One region of the Lysinibacillus sp. VIII_CA genome, then DNA from elsewhere that is predicted to be linked to it. Evidence: riboswitches for the same ligand, from Rfam matches in the RefSeq annotation. Region 1 holds a riboswitch; each other region holds the start of a gene.
The links. A riboswitch is a leader RNA that binds a small molecule or an ion and turns the genes downstream of it on or off. The one in region 1 is predicted to bind cobalamin.
Positions count from the first base shown of each region.

Region 1 (4,371 bases):
CGACTGGTTTCGCTCCAATAAAGACATCAAATTTACTTTTACGATAGACAATCCCAATATCGTCAAATACTGCTCGATAACAAGCCATCCCACAGCCATTAAAGCCAATATTTAATGTTTTCGGTAAAGACAGACCACCAAGCTTTTCTTGAATTTCCTCCGCATATGGTATGGAATCTGCTTTTTCACCGTAGCAAAAATCGCAAGCCTTCAACGACAATACATCACCAATTGGTGCTAATAAAAAGCCTACTTGCTGTAATTTTTCAGTGATGCGTTCAGGCGTAGTTGTAGGTATTTTTAAATGGATTTGATGATCTGGTGTGTATTCCATCGATCCATCTTCGCCTACGACCTCTGCTAACGTCATCATTTGCTGTGGTGTAAAAAATTTATTGGCCACTCCAGGGCTCACTGCTAATTCAAAAATGGATTCTATTTTTTGTTGTACAAGCTTTGGAGTAACCTTGATAGCATTTGTTCCCTTTACCATTGCAAGTGCCGCTGTAGCCATTTCAAGTGCCGTTTTTTTCGGCTTTGGCATAACGGCTACACTGGGTTTATTCATTCGCCCTGCATTGGGGTCTGCCGCAAAGTCATTGCGTGCTGTTCCTGTCTCTTGATTCATCGCCCATGGCTCATTTTCTTCCCGTAAACGTTGATGTGGACGTAATGGCTGCTTTTCCTCGCCAAGTGTATATTTACGTTGGTAGCCACGTGGCGTAATCATTTTATTATCATAGAAAAACGTAGATGAGTTTCCGATAATGACGGTTGTCAGCATACCGATATCATGTTCCAACATGTCTGCCAATGTGGTCATCGTCACTTCTTGACGTTCTCGATAGGCACTTTTCACAAGCCCTACTGGAGTGTCAGGTGAACGATATTCTAAAAGAATTCGCTGTGCTTCGACAATTTGTCTTGTACGGCGACCGCTTTTAGGATTGTATAGAGCAATGACAAAATCGGCCATTGCTGCAGCTTCCACACGCTTCGCAATTAAATTCCACGGAGTGAGGTGGTCACTTAAACTAATGGTACAAGCATCATGCATAATCGGTGCACCAAGTAAACTAGCACATGAATTGATAGCTGAAATACCCGGGACAATCTCGACTTCAATACCAGTTGCCTCTGTCCAGCCTAGCTCAATTAAAACTTCATACACTAATCCCGCCATACCATAAACGCCCGCATCTCCACTCGAAATGACCGAAACTATACTTCCTGCCTCTGCTTGACGAACTGCCTCCTGAGCACGGGACACTTCTTCTGTCATGCCTGTACTGACAATAGATTTTGCACTCACTAAATCTTGAATCAGCTCAACATAGGTTTTATAGCCTATGATCATATCACTTTGTTGTAAAGCCTCTACTGCACGTGTCGTAATATGCTTAAAGTCTCCAGGTCCAAAGCCTACTACGAAAATTTTCCCTTTTTGCGCCATGTTTTTACCCCTCTTTCACCTTTTCAATCCCTTTAATGGCTGTCGTTTGCGCTGTTCGCTGCAATGTCCCTTCCCGAAGTGTATAAACATGATCGTTATGTAAGGATTCATGATGCAAATCCTGTACAAGTGTTCTAGCATGCTCCGTTGATGGTACACGGTACCAATTCCCCTGGGGGTAAGCAATAACCACACAAGCATCCTTACATCGTCCATTACAGCGTGTTCTTGTCGTATGTATTTCTTTATCTAGTGCGTTTCGCTGTATTTCGTCCCGTATAGCTTGGGTAATTTCTTCTCCATCCTTGTTCATACAGCTACTGCCATTGCAAATAAAGAGATGTGTTTTCATCCCCTCTAAATTCCACGTTGTCATTTTATGTCTCCCCTCTTTTGCTTTTGGAAAAAGAAAAACCTTTACTCTCCCGAAGAGTAAAGGTTTGTAGAAGCCAAATAAAAACGAATAGACTGAAAGACAGATCCTCGCTTTTGCTTCAACTTCTCCCTCCGAAAAGTTTGCATGCACAATCTGATAAGCAGGTTTCCTGACTTAAGCTTCATTTTACTGTCGCACCTTCCCTAGTTTGCACAGGTGGCATTGCGATTTCATCAGCTATTACAGTAGCGGGGGCTGTATTGGACTTTCACCAATTTCCCTATTATCTCGAGTTTTTCGAGCACTTATCGACGTTTTATATGAAATTTTTAATTGTATATTTAATAGAAAACTGTCTTAATCATATCTTATTATTTTAAAATTTCAATATTTCTTTAAAAATTCATGACAAATTTATCAATTTTATCAGAGAGTTTTTGGTTATTTAAAATTGGTGTTGTTCCCTTTTATTCTCAAAATCCTCAGTAATCAGAATTTTCGACATTGATAGTCTATTTCAAAATTTTTATAAAAAAGTATAGCATATTTATGGAAATTCGTGGTACACTTTGTCGTGAAATCTCACAACTTACTATTTTTGGTGTAAAATGCTCGTCATTTTACTTAAAAGGGAAGCCGGTTCAAGTCCGGCGCGGTCCCGCCACTGTAATAGGGAGCTTTATAGAAAATGTCACTGTCCAATGGATGGGAAGACCTATAAAGTGTTGAACTAGAGCCAGGAGACCTGCCGAAAATATGTGATCGTTTCATCCTACGAGGATAGGTGTGCGGCTTAGCAGATGAGAATGTTATTTGCTTTTTTAGCTATGCACTTTTCCAACAACGGAAAAGTGCTTTTTTTATTACGCACGCTACATTCTAAAAATCTATTTATAGTTTGGAGGAAGAAAATTGAAGCTGTCTTGGTGGAAACTTAGTTATTTTGTATTGGCTTTTTTAATGGTGCCAAAACGTGCCTTCGCCATGCATATCATGGAAGGTTTTTTACCAATCGAATGGGCTATTTTTTGGTGGGTAATCTCCGTCCCATTTATTATTTTAGGATTGCGCTCTATTCGTAAAACAATCGAAGAAAACCCAGAAACAAAAATGATTCTGGGACTGTCTGGTGCGTTTGCCTTTGTTCTATCAGCCTTAAAAATCCCTTCAGTTACAGGGAGCTGTTCACATCCAACAGGGGTAGGTCTCGGAACAGTCTTATTTGGACCGTTAGCGATGAGTGTCATCGGGACAATTGTTTTATTATTTCAATCTTTACTTTTAGCACATGGTGGAATCACAACATTAGGGGCTAATGCATTTTCGATGGCTATCGTAGGTCCGTTTATCGTCTACTTTGTATTTAAAGGGGCGCAAAAAATGGGGTTATCGTTTTCATTAGCTATTTTCTTTGCGGCTATGCTTGGGGATTTAGGTACATATGTGGTGACTTCTATTCAATTAGCACTTGCTTTCCCATCTGAAGTCGGTGGCTTTATGGCTTCATTTACAAAGTTCGCAAGTATTTTTGCCTTAACACAAATCCCGTTAGCTGTGAGTGAAGGGATATTAACAGTTATTGTCATGAACTTCTTGAAAAAATATAATATTAGCGAATTAAAGTCTTTACGTGTTTTCTCTACAAAGGAGGCGCACTAATATGAAACGAAATTTATTACTATTAGCGATTGTAGTGCTATTGGCCATTATCCCGCTCTTCGTCCAAAAGGGAGCAGAATTTGGCGGAGCTGATGGTGAAGCCGAAGCTGCCATTGGAGAGATTAATGCAGAGTATGAGCCATGGTTTGATAGTTTATGGGAACCGCCCAGTGGTGAAATTGAAAGCTTATTATTCGTGCTACAAGCAGCTATTGGTGCTGGTTTTATCGGCTACTTTATCGGCTATATGCGTGGCAAGCATAAAGAAGGTTAAGAATGATGTTACTCATTGATAAGTATGCGTATCTCAATAAGCTAGCGTACGTTCATCCTCTAGAAAAAATGATATTTTCATTAGGACTACTTTTATTCACGCTTATTATGAGAGAGGAACGACTTTCACTCATTACATTTTTTGTAATGAGTGCTTTTATCATTTGGGGTGCGAAAATCCCACTAAAATACTATGCGAAGCTATTATTACTACCAGGATTTTTCTTATTCACAAGTCTCATCTCCATCCTAATTTCGATAGCGCCAGCAACGCATGTATTACCAGCCCATATGGGATCATTTACGTATATGAGCTGGACAATTTTTATTGGGAGAGCCAGTATCGCTACCGCACAGCAGCTATTCTTTATCGTACTCGGCAGTATAAGCTGCTTATATTTTTTAATTTTAACAACATCTGTACAAGAGATTTGTTATGTGCTTCGCCAATGGAGGCTCCCTCCTTTATTAGTTGAGTTAGTAGAACTCACCTATCGTTTTATTTTTATTTTTTTCGAAAGCATGCAAAAAATTCATTTAGCCCAGCAAGCCCGCCTTGGCCATCATTCACCCATGCAATGGTTACGTTCGATGTCTATGCTGATTGCAG
Region 1 covers NZ_JBNFXM010000003.1:110,908-115,278, reverse strand. Annotated here, with positions in the region: gene cobJ (precorrin-3B C(17)-methyltransferase) at 1-1,453, opposite strand, end outside; gene ACP3VS_RS05950 ((2Fe-2S) ferredoxin domain-containing protein) at 1,458-1,829, opposite strand; cobalamin riboswitch at 1,972-2,153, opposite strand; cobalamin riboswitch at 2,412-2,596, shown strand; gene ACP3VS_RS05945 (energy-coupling factor ABC transporter permease) at 2,742-3,488, shown strand; gene ACP3VS_RS05940 (energy-coupling factor ABC transporter substrate-binding protein) at 3,490-3,762, shown strand; gene cbiQ (cobalt ECF transporter T component CbiQ) at 3,765-4,371, shown strand, end outside.

Region 2 (4,371 bases), on a different contig from region 1:
GCGGCACCAGAAAGATATAATGCCTCAAAGCCAACTTTTTTAGCCATCAAACCAGCCATTGCATCATGTACCCCTGGTATTTGCAAAATAGCTGAACGAGCGATATGAGCTTTAAATTGTTCAGCTAATTGTTTTTGTGTCTTTGCTTCTTGGACAATCCATGTCATTTTTAAATACCTCCTCTTTATTGCGTTCGGAATCCATCTAAATTAAATAAATAGATTAACAAATTCATGAACAGCAATTTGTTCAAGCAGCTCTTTATTTACACAAACATCGTTTATTTTATTGAGTTGTTTTTGAGCATAATGCGTACGAAGGTTTTGCTGGAATTTATCAATAATCTGAGGGAATGCTTCCTTACGGCGGAAACGATGTCCTAAAGGATATTCACACTCAATTAGCTCAGTTGATGTACCATCTTTGTAATAAACTTGAACAGCGTTCGCAATGGATCGTTTATCAGGGTCTAAATAGTCGATTGTATATTGGCCTTTTTCCACAACAACCATTTTATTACGCAAGTCATCGATTCGTGGATCTGCCGCCACCTCATCTTCATAGTGATTTGCGGTAATGTCACCATAAATAAGACCAATCGCTGTAATATATTGAAGGCAGTGATCTCGATCTGCAGGATTGTGAAGAGGCCCTTCTTTATCGATAATTCGCATGGCTGATTCATGTGTTGTAATTTCTATGCGGTCAATATCAGCTAGGCGATTTTTTACTTCAGCATGCAAATGAACGGCACATTCTGCAGCCGTTTGAGCATGAAACTCTGCAGGATATGAAACTTTAAAGAGGACATTTTCCATAACATAAGATGCAAGTGGTCTCGCAAGCTTTAATTCTTGCTTATGAAAGAGCACATCTTGGAATCCCCAGCCTGGTGCAGATAATGCAGTTGCATAGCCCATTTCCCCTTTCACAGCCATCATTGCTAGTTGTACGGCCCTGCTTGTAGCATCGCCAGCAGCCCATGATTTTCTTGATCCCGTATTAGGAGCATGTCGATAGGTTCTTAAACTTGAATTATCAATCCAAGCATTTGATAAAGCATTGACAATCTCTTGATGAGTGCCCCCTAAAGCCTTTGTAACAACAGCTGTTGTCGCTATTTTGACAAATAAAACGTGATCTAAGCCAACACGATTTAAGCTATTTTCGAGTGCAAGTATTCCTTGTATTTCATGGGCTTGAATCATCATTTCTAAAACATCTTTCATTTGGAGAGGCTCTTGCCCTTCTGCAACTCGTACACGACTCAAATAATCAGCTACAGCTAAAATACCACCAAGATTATCAGAAGGATGCCCCCATTCTGCCGCCAACCATGTATCGTTATAATCCAACCAACGGATCATACAACCGATATTAAAGGCACCTTTAACTGGATCAAGGACATAGGATGTTCCTGGAATACGAGTACCATTTGGAACGACTGTACCTGGTACTACAGGACCTAGAAGTTTTGTACATTCAGGATATTGTAAAGCTAAAATGCCACAACCTAACGTATCCAATAAAACATATCGAGCCGTTTCGTAAGCTTCTTCGCTCGTAATCTTTGTGTTTAATACGTAATCCGCAATATCAATAAGAAGCTGGTCTGTCATCGTTTTTTCATTCGTTTTAATCATCTATATCTTCCTTTCAAGGTATGAATTTGATATACTGTATGCTGATGGGCATTGGTCAGAATGTCCATCAGCTCTATGGCGAGTTGTTAAAACTTGATTATACCGACAATTCTTCAAGGTTATGACGCTCGCCTATATAATGAACACGAGGTCTAAATAATCGATTATTGTCATGTTGTTCGATCACATGTGCACATAAACCGATCGTTCGAGAGCCAAAGAAAATAGGCGTATATAATTCAATTGGTAAGCCCAGCATGTAGTACACGGGCGCAGCATAATAATCTAAATTTGGATACAAGCCTTTTTCCTCCACCATCACTTTTTCACCGGCTTCGCACATGTGATATAAGCAGTCATCCCCTTGCTCCAAGCATAGTTTATACAAAGCTTCTTTCATGATCTGCGCTCTTGGGTCCATTTTTTTCATATAGACACGATGGCCAAAGCCCATTATTTTATCTTTATTTTTGAGCTTGTTTTTCAGCATCGCTTCAAAGCCCTCCACAGTCTTAGCTTCAAGCAGCATATACATGACTGCCTCGTTCGCCCCACCATGCAAATTTCCTTTCAATGATGCGACAGCACCAGTTAGAGCACCATACAGATCGGATTGTGTGGAGGCAATAACACGAGCAGCAAAGGTCGAATTCGGCATTTCATGTTCACTATATAAAACAAGTGATTGGTCAAAAATTCCCTCTTCTAATGGTGTTGGTTTTCTTCCAGTAATCATGTAATAAAAATTAGCACTATAAGAAAGCTGACTATCCGGTTCTACAACATCTTGACCATTTAATACACGGTAGCTATTCGCAACGATGTTGGGCATTCCACCTAAAAGTCGATATGCTCGTGTTACATTCATTTCAGTCGAACGATCATGGATGTGCTGATCATACCCTGCTAACGCTGAAATTCCAGTTCGAAGGCCGTCCATCGCATGTGTCCCATTTGGTAATAAGTTGAAAATTTGAAAAAGCTCTTGTGGAACGTGATAGTTTTCTTTCAATTTATCCTGTACGTCAGCTTGTTGCTCAGTAGTTGGTAGGTTTCCGTGCAATAATAAATGGACAATATCTAAATAGGCGTATCGCTGAGATAGTTCAATCAAATCATAGCCACGTATAACAATTTGACTGCCTACTACGTCTAAGAAAGACAGTTTTGTTTCCGCAGCAATAACTCCATCAAGACCTGGTGAATACGTTAACTCCATAGATTACAACCCCTTTGTTTAATCATTCTTGTAAGCGTTACCATTCAAACTCGAAAGAACAACAAAAAAACAACTTCTATCCTTTAGAAGTTGTTAATCTACAAAAGTATGACAGAACAAAAAACAGTGAACTTACATCCATTCACAATCATCATACAGTAGCTAACACCTCCCTATCCTCGTAGGTCAATTGATGCTTATTTAGTGGCAGGTCTCCTGACTTATCATCAACATTCCTATAACACCTTCCCGTCTTGAAGAACAAAACAGTGGTCTCGTTATGGAACTCCTACATACAGTTGCGGGACAGTGTTGGACTCACACCAACTTCCCTTTTAATCAAATGGAATCAAACCCATTTGAACCACCAAAATTTAGCATATTCAATTTGTCTTTTTACCTTAACATAGAGGTTTCCAAACAATCAATATAGGTAAAATTCAGAAAAGACTGATTATAAAAAGCTATTTTTCATTTTTGACGAACTATTCTGCATATTTAAGCATTATTTCGCTCAAAAAAAGATTGTTAATCAATCCCAATGGAGCTATATTTATGAAGCCTGCTTTAAAAAAGCGATTTGTTTTGCATTACGATGAAACGAGGAGTGACGGGATGGGCTATATAACTGAATTAAGAAAGCTTATCGGTAATAGACCAATTATAAGCGTTGGTTCGACAGTTCTTGTTGTTAATGATGATAAGAAAATACTCTTTCAACATCGTTCAGATACGTTGGATTGGGGATTACCTGGCGGTTCAATGGAAATAAACGAAACATTAGAGCAGGTTGCTGCTCGTGAACTTTATGAGGAAACTGGTCTCGTGGCTAAAGAGTTTGAGTTTATCGGTGTTTTTTCAGGACCTGATTATTACTACTGTTATCCGAATGGCGATGAAATCTATACAGTCATTCACCTTTATAGAGCTAAACATGTAAGGGGTGTATTGGAAATGAAGGATGGTGAGAGCTTAAGCCTCACTTATTTCAGTAAGGAAGAACTTCCGAATAATATGGAACAGAGGACGGTCGCTCTCTTAAACAACCTAGAGGGCAAAATATGGGGGTTCGAAAGCTCCTTTACGAAGCTTTCCAAATAACAATGTAAGAATTTTAATAAGGACTTTCTTCGCAAAGACATTTCAGATCATTCCAAACTAGTATTCTTGTGAATTCTTTCGCGAGGGTGACTGGGCAAAATCGCGTTGTATAGCTCAAGTGATGCGGAATGCTTAAATGGTTCACCTTTCATGATTTCCTCTACTAGCTGACCATTTTGCATGACGAGGATGCGATCTGAAATAAAGCGTGTAGCCTGTAAGTCATGAGAAATGAAAATGTATGCAAGTTGCAAATCCTTTTGTAGTGTCTGTAGTAATTGAATGATTTGTTTTCGCAAAATCATATCTAAACTACTAATGGCTTCATCTAAAACAATTAATTTTGGATGTAAGGCAAGCGCTCTTGCAATGTTTACCCGCTGTTGTTGCCCACCGCTAAGCTGGGAA
Region 2 covers NZ_JBNFXM010000006.1:112,040-116,410, reverse strand. Annotated here, with positions in the region: gene prpB (methylisocitrate lyase) at 1-167, opposite strand, end outside; gene ACP3VS_RS10785 (bifunctional 2-methylcitrate dehydratase/aconitate hydratase) at 210-1,643, opposite strand; gene mmgD (citrate synthase) at 1,741-2,862, opposite strand; cobalamin riboswitch at 3,052-3,246, opposite strand; gene ACP3VS_RS10775 (NUDIX hydrolase) at 3,478-3,963, shown strand; gene ACP3VS_RS10770 (ABC transporter ATP-binding protein) at 4,011-4,371, opposite strand, start outside.
Region 2: it holds a riboswitch for cobalamin, as region 1 does, so the genes downstream of both, mmgD (citrate synthase) here and ACP3VS_RS05950 ((2Fe-2S) ferredoxin domain-containing protein) in region 1, are expected to answer to the same signal.

Region 3 (4,371 bases), on a different contig from region 1:
GCGGAAATAGTCGGTGTCATTGGTTTACGCTTTTATAGTCAACATAAAACCGTCCGAAATTTATTATTATACATCGGAGGCTTTGGTTTATCTTTTGCACTTTTATATGCTTCCTTCAATTATTTACAATTAAGTATCGCCTATGTTGTTTGGGTTGGTATTGGAACTGTAGGTGCCGTGCTTGTCAATATTATGTTCTTTGGGGAATCTAAAAACCTTGCACGAATCATCAGTATCGTTGCAATTATCATTGGAGTTGCAGGTTTAAAAGCAGTATCTTGATATTTGATTACAAAGGGCGCCCTCTTAATGAAGTGGCGCCCTTTTTATTTAGATGATGTTAAATGATTGAGGCAAGACAATTGTGATTACTAAATAGGGTTGGTCCTTCTTGCAAATTGTTCAGGGACATATGTAAGATACGGTTTACCCGTCAGTGTATGTGTTTGAATATCTGCAAATACTCCAAATACTTCTTGCAGTAATGATGGTGTAAGCACTTCTTCTGGTGTACCATGACAAACAATGCGTCCACGCTGTAAAACATAAATTTGATCACAGTACATTGCGGCGATATTCAAGTCATGCAAAGCGGCTACTACTGTTAGATGTAAGGTTTGAATTAAGTCCATCAACTGAAGTTGATGTTGAATATCTAAATGATTTGTTGGTTCATCTAATATAAGTACGTGTGCTTGCTGAGCAAGTGCTCTTGCCACCATGACACGCTTCTTTTCCCCACCGGAAAGTGAGCTAAAGCTTCGTTTCGCGAGATGCAATATACCCGTTTGCTTGAGAGCATTTTTAACAATTTGAAAATCCTGTTCCTGATCAAGCTCTAAAAGCTTTTTATGTGGAGTCCTTCCCATACTGACTAAATCGTGAACAGTAAAGTCAAATAATACAGGTGTTTCTTGACTCACAACGGCTAAATTTTTAGCAATGGCTTTACTAGATTGCTTTAAAATATCTTGTTCATTTAACAAGACTGTCCCACTTTCCGGCTTTAGGAGACGATACATATTTTTAAGCAAGGTCGACTTCCCACTACCATTAGGGCCGATTAACCCGACAAATTGCTTTTTCTTTATTTTTACACTTACCTCGTGAAGTATTTGCTGATCGTAAATGGAGAATGATACTTGTTTTGCTTCTAATGTCATAGAACTTAATCTCCTTCACCGAAAGAATAATTGTTACGACGGAGCAACCAAATGAAAAATGGTCCCCCACAGAAAGCTGTAATAATACCGATTGGCATCTCCTGTGGGGCAATTATAATGCGAGCTAAAGCATCTGCCCAGACTAAGAATATCCCTCCTAATAAAGCACTGACCGGTATTACATATTTATAGTTAGAACCGACAATTAACCGTACTATATGCGGAATAATTAATCCCACAAATCCGATAGAACCACTGACTGCTACAAGTACCCCCGTTAAAAGAGAGACAAGTAATATGAGCTGTATGCGAAATTGTTGAAGATTGACTCCTAATGTTACAGCAGCCTCTTCCCCAAGTAATAGCAAATTTAAATTTCGATAAAATAGCCATAAAAGGGCAAACACTATGAAAAAGATGGAAGCTGGAATAATAATATTACTCCATTTAGCTCCAGCTAAGCTTCCTAACATCCAAAACATAACGGCCTTTAATGCACCCTCTTGCTTTGACATCATTAATATAAAATTAGAAATGGCTGTTAATATAAAGGAAACTGCCATTCCTGCCAATAGTAAGCGAAAAATCGAGACCCTGCCACCTACGCGCGATAAGAAAAACACTAACCCAATCGCAAGCAAAGACCCTATAAAAGCTGATACAGAAAGTGCGTAAATACCTAAAAATGAAAAAGCACCTAAAATAATTACTGAAGTTGCTCCAACTGCTGCTCCTGAAGAAATTCCTAATATGTACGGGTCTGCAATGGAATTTCTTACAAGTGCCTGAATTGCTGCCCCTGCAATGGCTAAACCCGCTCCAACAATAGCCGCAAGGATGACACGGGGTACTCTTATTTGCCATATAATAATTTCCTGTGAGCGACTCCAATCCTGCTCTATTGTTTGTTGTATAAAGGGTAATTTTGAAAGAATTACTTTCCATACATATAATGGCGTCACAGAAACAGATCCTACCATCACAGCAAATGTCATGGATACGATTAATACTAAAAGAAGCACTAAAGAAAATAACATAAATTTTTTATTCATTCATTAAACTCCTACTAAGATGATGAATGAAGCAATTAAATATACTTTCGCATGATTTTGGCCAGATCCTCTTACTTCAGTTAGCACTCAATAAAAAAAGGGCATTTCGTGCAAAATATGCACAAAAATACCCTCGAATAAACAAAGTCAGAAAATCCAGCTATTGTCCGTAATTGCTTGCATCCTCGTGGGCATTACAGGTATTACTTATTGGCAGGTCTCCTGGCTTCGATTCATCATCCTATAATTAGCCTTCCCATTTTAATAGTGGCAAATAAACATGATAGGACTCCTCGTTACAGTTGCGGGACAGCATCGGACTTCCACCGATTTCCCTTTTAAGCGACATTGTTTCAAATGTCACACCAATAGTATGTGAAGTTATAAAATTATGACGATTCTATCATACATTTTTATAGATACTTAGTCTACAAGGAATTTCCAGCATACTTGAGTTAACAATGAACAAAAATTAAGTTGACACAAAAAACTTAGTTTTTTACACTATCGGTAAGTACTCTGAAATAAGAGGTGAAATCATGACAACAGCAACAAATCAAAGTCATCAAAAATTAAGAACTGTAGATATGGCATATATTGGATTATTTTCTACCCTTATGATGATCGGCGCCAATATAACTTCCTTTGTACCCTTTATGACAGTGGGAGGAGTACCGATTACTCTCCAAACCCTTTTTGCCATTTTAGCAGGACTTATTTTGGGTAGTAGAAAGGGAGCGCTTGCCTGCACAGTTTATATGTGCATTGGATTAGCAGGAGCCCCTGTCTTTGCTCGCTTTGGTGGAGGCTTTAGTCAACTATTAAGCCCCACATTTGGATTCATTATTACCTTTATTTTAGCAGCGTATATGGCTGGATTAATGGTAGAACGAAGTGGTACGAGAAAAAGCTATATTCTAGCGGCATTTTTGGCAACTGCTCTCAATTATTTAATAGGTACCAACTGGCTGTTTATTGCATACAAACTATGGGCCAGTGCGCCAGAGGGTTTTTCCTATAGATTAGCTTGGCTCTGGATGATCCCCCCACTTCCAAAAGATATTATTTTAGCTATTTTCGCTGGTTTTTTAGCGTACCGACTGCAAAAAACATTGAAAATCTTACCCATTCAATAACGCTTACACCCACTTCTTAAGTTAATGGACTAAAGAAGTTTTTTGTAATCGTTAATGTTCATCCTTTCTGCATATTTGTTTGTTACAGTAAGGGCAAATAGAAAGGAGAATCTCATATGACATTCAAACGAAGGTGGTCAGGTGGACTATTATTAGCAGTTGTTTTACTAACTTTATCAGCTTGTTCTGAAGATAAAACGGAGCCTTCATCAACTTCAAATAATACTCCAGAGTCGGAGCAACAAACAGAAATGGATCACTCCACGATGAACCATTCTAGCTCAGCAGAAGTACCAGCTACATTAAAAAAGGCTGAAGATCCAACATTTCCGGTAGGAAGTACCGCTTTGATTAAAGATGGGCATATGGAAGGGATGAAAGGTGCTGAAGCGACAATTGTTGGTGCCTATAAAACTACAGCCTATATTATTTCTTATAATCCAACATCTGGTGGCGAACGTGTAGAGAATCATAAATGGATTATCCATGAGGAATTAATTGATGTAGGAGAAGCGCCTCTATCCTCTGACACAGAGGTAAAAACGACTGCTACTCATATGGCAGGAATGAAAAACGCGACTGTCCGAATTGAAGAAGCTGTACCAACCACTGTTTATATGGTTGATTATATTTCTACGACGAATGGTGAAACAGTGAAAAATCATAAATGGGTAACAGAAGATGAGTTAACAGCGCAATAATCCGAACAACCTCTCCCAATAGATTTGGCAGAGGTTGTTTTCTAGTTTTTATGTTCTCAAGGCTTTCGATCCGCAAACTTATGCCATTTATAGCCGATTCCCCAAACAGTTTGCAAATAATCATCAGCAGGAAAACCGCTTTTTCTTAATTTTTCACGTAAATTTCGGACATGGGAATCGATAGTGCGATCCTCAATGGATACATGATATCCCCAAACTGTATTAATAAGATGTTCCCTTGAAAATACTTTATTTTGATAATCTAGAAATAAGGACATCATGGAAAATTCTTTTGGTGTTAATGGGATGGCTTCTTGTT
Region 3 covers NZ_JBNFXM010000016.1:42,709-47,079, forward strand. Annotated here, with positions in the region: gene ACP3VS_RS17965 (DMT family transporter) at 1-282, shown strand, start outside; gene ACP3VS_RS17970 (ABC transporter ATP-binding protein) at 372-1,163, opposite strand; gene ACP3VS_RS17975 (FecCD family ABC transporter permease) at 1,169-2,215, opposite strand; cobalamin riboswitch at 2,411-2,600, opposite strand; gene ACP3VS_RS17980 (biotin transporter BioY) at 2,755-3,351, shown strand; gene ACP3VS_RS17985 (YdhK family protein) at 3,468-4,052, shown strand; gene ACP3VS_RS17990 (response regulator transcription factor) at 4,109-4,371, opposite strand, start outside.
Region 3: it holds a riboswitch for cobalamin, as region 1 does, so the genes downstream of both, ACP3VS_RS17975 (FecCD family ABC transporter permease) here and ACP3VS_RS05950 ((2Fe-2S) ferredoxin domain-containing protein) in region 1, are expected to answer to the same signal.

Region 4 (4,371 bases), on a different contig from region 1:
AATGTGGCATTGGATAAATTGTTCGACTATCTGCATAATCACGAACCTCTACACGTTCTGTACATGGAGAGATGGAGGCCGTACAGCTACGAATGTACGAAATACTACCAGTTGGTGCTATAGCTAAACGATATGAATGGAATAAGCCATATTGCATAACATCTTGCTTTAATAATCCCCACATTTTACTAGTAATGATTGGAATGTTTCCGAGTGCTTTTAATACAGCAGGTGAAAGCTCTTCTTCAGTCTTATTTACATATTGATCAAAATAGATACCTGAAGCATAATCGCTATCTTCAAATCGATAGAACGTTTCTGCTTTTTCTTTAGCCATTTCCATCGATGATTTTAGAGAATAATAGTTCATTGCTTCCATAAAGCGGTCCATGAAATGAATAGAATCTTTCGAGCCATACATAATTCCCTCCGTAACAAGATGTCCATGGAGATTCATACACCCTAGACCTACTGAGTGCATTAATTGATTGGCTTTTGCGACCGACGGAACATTTTTGATGTGCGTCATTTGGGATACATTTGTTAATAAGTGCATAGCTGTATCGATTAATGCTTCAAAATCATTTACTTTACTCGCTGCGTGGATATCAATTGACCCTAAATTACACGACACATCTAACCCATATTCGTTAGGTTGATCTTGATCTGTGATAACACTAGTTTCTTGAACTTGCAAGATTTCAGTACATAAGTTTGACATTTTTACGCGACCGATATTTTTTAGTGGATGTACGTCATTAACATTATCATCAAAAATTTCAAAGGGATAACCGGATTCGAATTGAGCTTTTTTTACCTCTGTATAGAGTCTACGCGCATTCAAACGTTTAATTTTACGGATTTTAGGATTATCTAGTAGTTCATAGTACATATCAGAAATTGAAATTTCCGACATTCGTTTACCATATACTTTAAAAATATCATATGGACTAAATAACACTATATCTTTATCACGCTTCATCAGTTCGAAGAAAATACTTGGTATAATAATACCTGTTGATAGTGTTGCGAGGCGAATTTTATCATCAGCATTTGGTTTTTTTGATGAAATAAAATTCTCTATATCTGCATGGAAAATATTAAGGTAAACAACTCCTGAGCCATTACGCTGACCAAGCTGATTAGAATAACTAAAAGAATTTTCTAATAGTTTCGCCACTGGAATCACACCACTTGCACGATTTAGTATTTCTTTAATTGGATCACCTAAAGGACGTAAATCCGTTAAGTTGACCCCGACCCCTCCACCTAGACGTGATAGCTCTAAACAATAACCAATATTTTCAGCGATGCTATTCATGGAGTCATCCATGGATAATTTAAAGCAACTTACTAATTCGCCACGAGCTTTCTTCCCACTATTTAATGCAGTAGGCGTTGCAGGTTGATAGGCTTCCATCATCGCTTCTACAGAACGTTCTGCTAGTACCGTGTTCCCCTGTGCCAAGTACAAGGCAATAATGACAATCCGGTCCTCATATTTTTCTAAGATTTCTTCTCCATCACGACTTTTCATAGCGTAGCTGTCATAAAATTTGCTAGCACTCATAAATGATGGGAAACGGAAATTATAATCATACGCTTTTTTGTACAACTTTTTAATAAAATCCATCTCGTACATGTCGATAAAAGCTTTTTCGTAGTAGCCTTCATCAACTAAATAGCGGATTTTTTCCTCTATATCTATAAAGTAACGTAAACGTACGTTGACATATTCTAAAAAGTAGCGGCGCGTAGCCTCACGATCCTTTTCTAACTCTAGTAGCCCCGTTGTACTATAACGATTCAGTACGTCATTATTAAGCTTTAAATAAGTTTTCATCCCATTACCCTCGTTTCATAAAACGTTTGTATAGCTTCATAATCTGTTTGATTGCCGCGCAAATCTAATTTCCTCACTAATGGTACATGATAGGTAGTAGCAATTTTCTCTCCTGCTGCGCCAAATACATGATGTCCAAAGTTACTGTTGCCACTAGCAACTACTCCTTTACAAAAATCTCTGTTTTTATCTAAGAAACGTTGCACTTTTGCTGGAATGTCGCCTAAACCATCTGTGTATGTAATTAAAAGATAAGGCTTATTCAAGCTTAATTCCTCTGAGAGTTCAATAGATTCTGCCCTTAGTTTAGATACTACATTGCGGACATTTCCTGTACGACTAGCGTAAACGATCATAGTGTAATCATCTCAATACGAGAAACAATTTCCTGAACATCCCCTATAAATGTTTCATCCACCTCTAAAACAGGCACACTTAAAAAACCTGCATCAATAATTGTTTGTTTAGCTTGTTCATCGTGATCAATATTAACAATTTCTGCTTCAAGTCCTGCTCGTTGTAATTCGGATTTTACCCAAAGGCATTTTGGACAGATTGTTTTCGTATAAAGTTTCATAGTAATCCCTCTTTTCATAAAATAAAAAAGCTACCTCTTCTAAAGAGATAGCTTACATGGAAACGTTAACATACTAAAAATACTGACGTTCCCATCTCTTAATCCCCGAAGAAATGATAAATTTGTTTTATAAAGGCAGGTCTCCTGGCTTTGCTTCAATCTCTGATTTCCTTCCCATGCGAATGCACAGTGGTTACAATCATCGTCAGCTTTACAGTTGCGGGGACAGCGTCGGAATAGTACCGAACTTCCCTATTAAACTACATATAGTAGTACCTATACAAAACGAACACAATATATTGTTTTTCAATAGTTTTAAGTGTACCATCCTTTATATAAAAAGTAAATCGCGAAATAAAAGTTCATCAATTTGAGACTATTCATATTTTCTCACATAACCTTAAACGAAAGAGCTAAAACATAATCATATAAAAATATAACTATAAAAAAAATAGGAAGATACATGCTGATCATTTATTTACCTAATAACGGAGGCCCAATTGAAATTTTATTCATAAAAAAGGCATCTTTCCATAATAGTAAAGATGCAATTATGACTAAAACTACATAATCGTCAACCCACTTTGAGAAAGATGTAAATCATTCATCATACTCAATATATCCTATCTTTGCAGATTTTTCGTTGTACTTGTCCCTTTGCAACTATTCATAATAATCAGGTACCTTTAGCCAGTTATTCTGTATTCATAGTATAACATATCCAAGTTCTTTCTCTGTCCGCTCAACTAGGTATATTAACTTTATCCTTTATTTACAAAAATAGCTGATGAATTTTCTATACTCATCAGCTAACCTTTTACTTAAAACCTATCTATTGTTATATCCAAATTTATACTAGAGGCTGTCTTAAAACCTTCCGCAGCAGCGATCATTAAAGAAGAGGCACCCCCCTTTTCCGTTTCACCTGCAACATATATTCCAGCCGCTGTTGTTCGTCCAGTACCATCAGTAATAATTGTCCCATTTTCATCAACTTGGCAATTTAGCTGTTTAGCAAATTTATTTGGACGATAAAAATTAGGTACGACAAATCCACCACTTCTTAAAATATGTTCACCTGTTTCTAATTCAATACTAATTAAGTTACTATCTTCCCCATGCAAGTTTTTTACACATTCTGTATACAGTTTAATTTTTTTACGTTCAAATTCACTTTGAACGTTATCGGAAAGTTGATGACCATTCGTAAAAACGATTAAATCCTGTGACCAATTAAAAACCAATTTGGTCATATGTTTAATATGCTCCTCTTTTTCTGCTATGATAGCCAATGGCTTGTCTCTCAGCTCCCAACCATCGCAATAAGGACAGCTAAACAAGCTTTTACCATAATATTGTCTGATTTGCGGGAGGGGAAACTCCTCTTGTATTCCAGTAGCTAACAATACTTTTGCAGACATATATGATTTATTTTCCGAAGTTTTGACAAGAAATAAACCGCTTTTATCATCTTTAGTTATCTCGATAATTGTTTGATCTAACATAGATATAGATGGGTAAGATTTTATTTCTTTACTAGCTATATTCTTAAATTCTTGTGGCTTTATCCCATCTCTTGTTAAAAAACCATGCGACTCTTGAGTTACACGATTTCGATTAGTTCCATTATCAAATATAGCAATCTTTCTGCGCGCCCTTCCCAATGTTAAGGCAGCACTTAAACCAGCAGGGCCACCACCTATAATTACACAATCGTATTTATTCATCCTTTTTTCCTCCACATCAAAATATATTATAGACCTTTAATATCTGTAATTAAGGCAAAAGACACCGCAAAAGTTATATACCTTTTCAATTATGAGTCATTAAACCCTTAATGTTTAACTACCTCATTAAGGATTACGTAGCATAAAATAACGTTTAGTTTGTCGGGTCTTACCGCCCTATTAAAGACTTAACATATCTATAATATCTATTTAGTTTTTTTTCG
Region 4 covers NZ_JBNFXM010000012.1:85,558-89,928, forward strand. Annotated here, with positions in the region: gene nrdE (class 1b ribonucleoside-diphosphate reductase subunit alpha) at 1-1,843, opposite strand, end outside; gene nrdI (class Ib ribonucleoside-diphosphate reductase assembly flavoprotein NrdI) at 1,840-2,199, opposite strand; gene ACP3VS_RS16160 (glutaredoxin family protein) at 2,196-2,420, opposite strand; cobalamin riboswitch at 2,538-2,715, opposite strand; gene ACP3VS_RS16165 (NAD(P)/FAD-dependent oxidoreductase) at 3,242-4,147, opposite strand.
Region 4: it holds a riboswitch for cobalamin, as region 1 does, so the genes downstream of both, ACP3VS_RS16160 (glutaredoxin family protein) here and ACP3VS_RS05950 ((2Fe-2S) ferredoxin domain-containing protein) in region 1, are expected to answer to the same signal.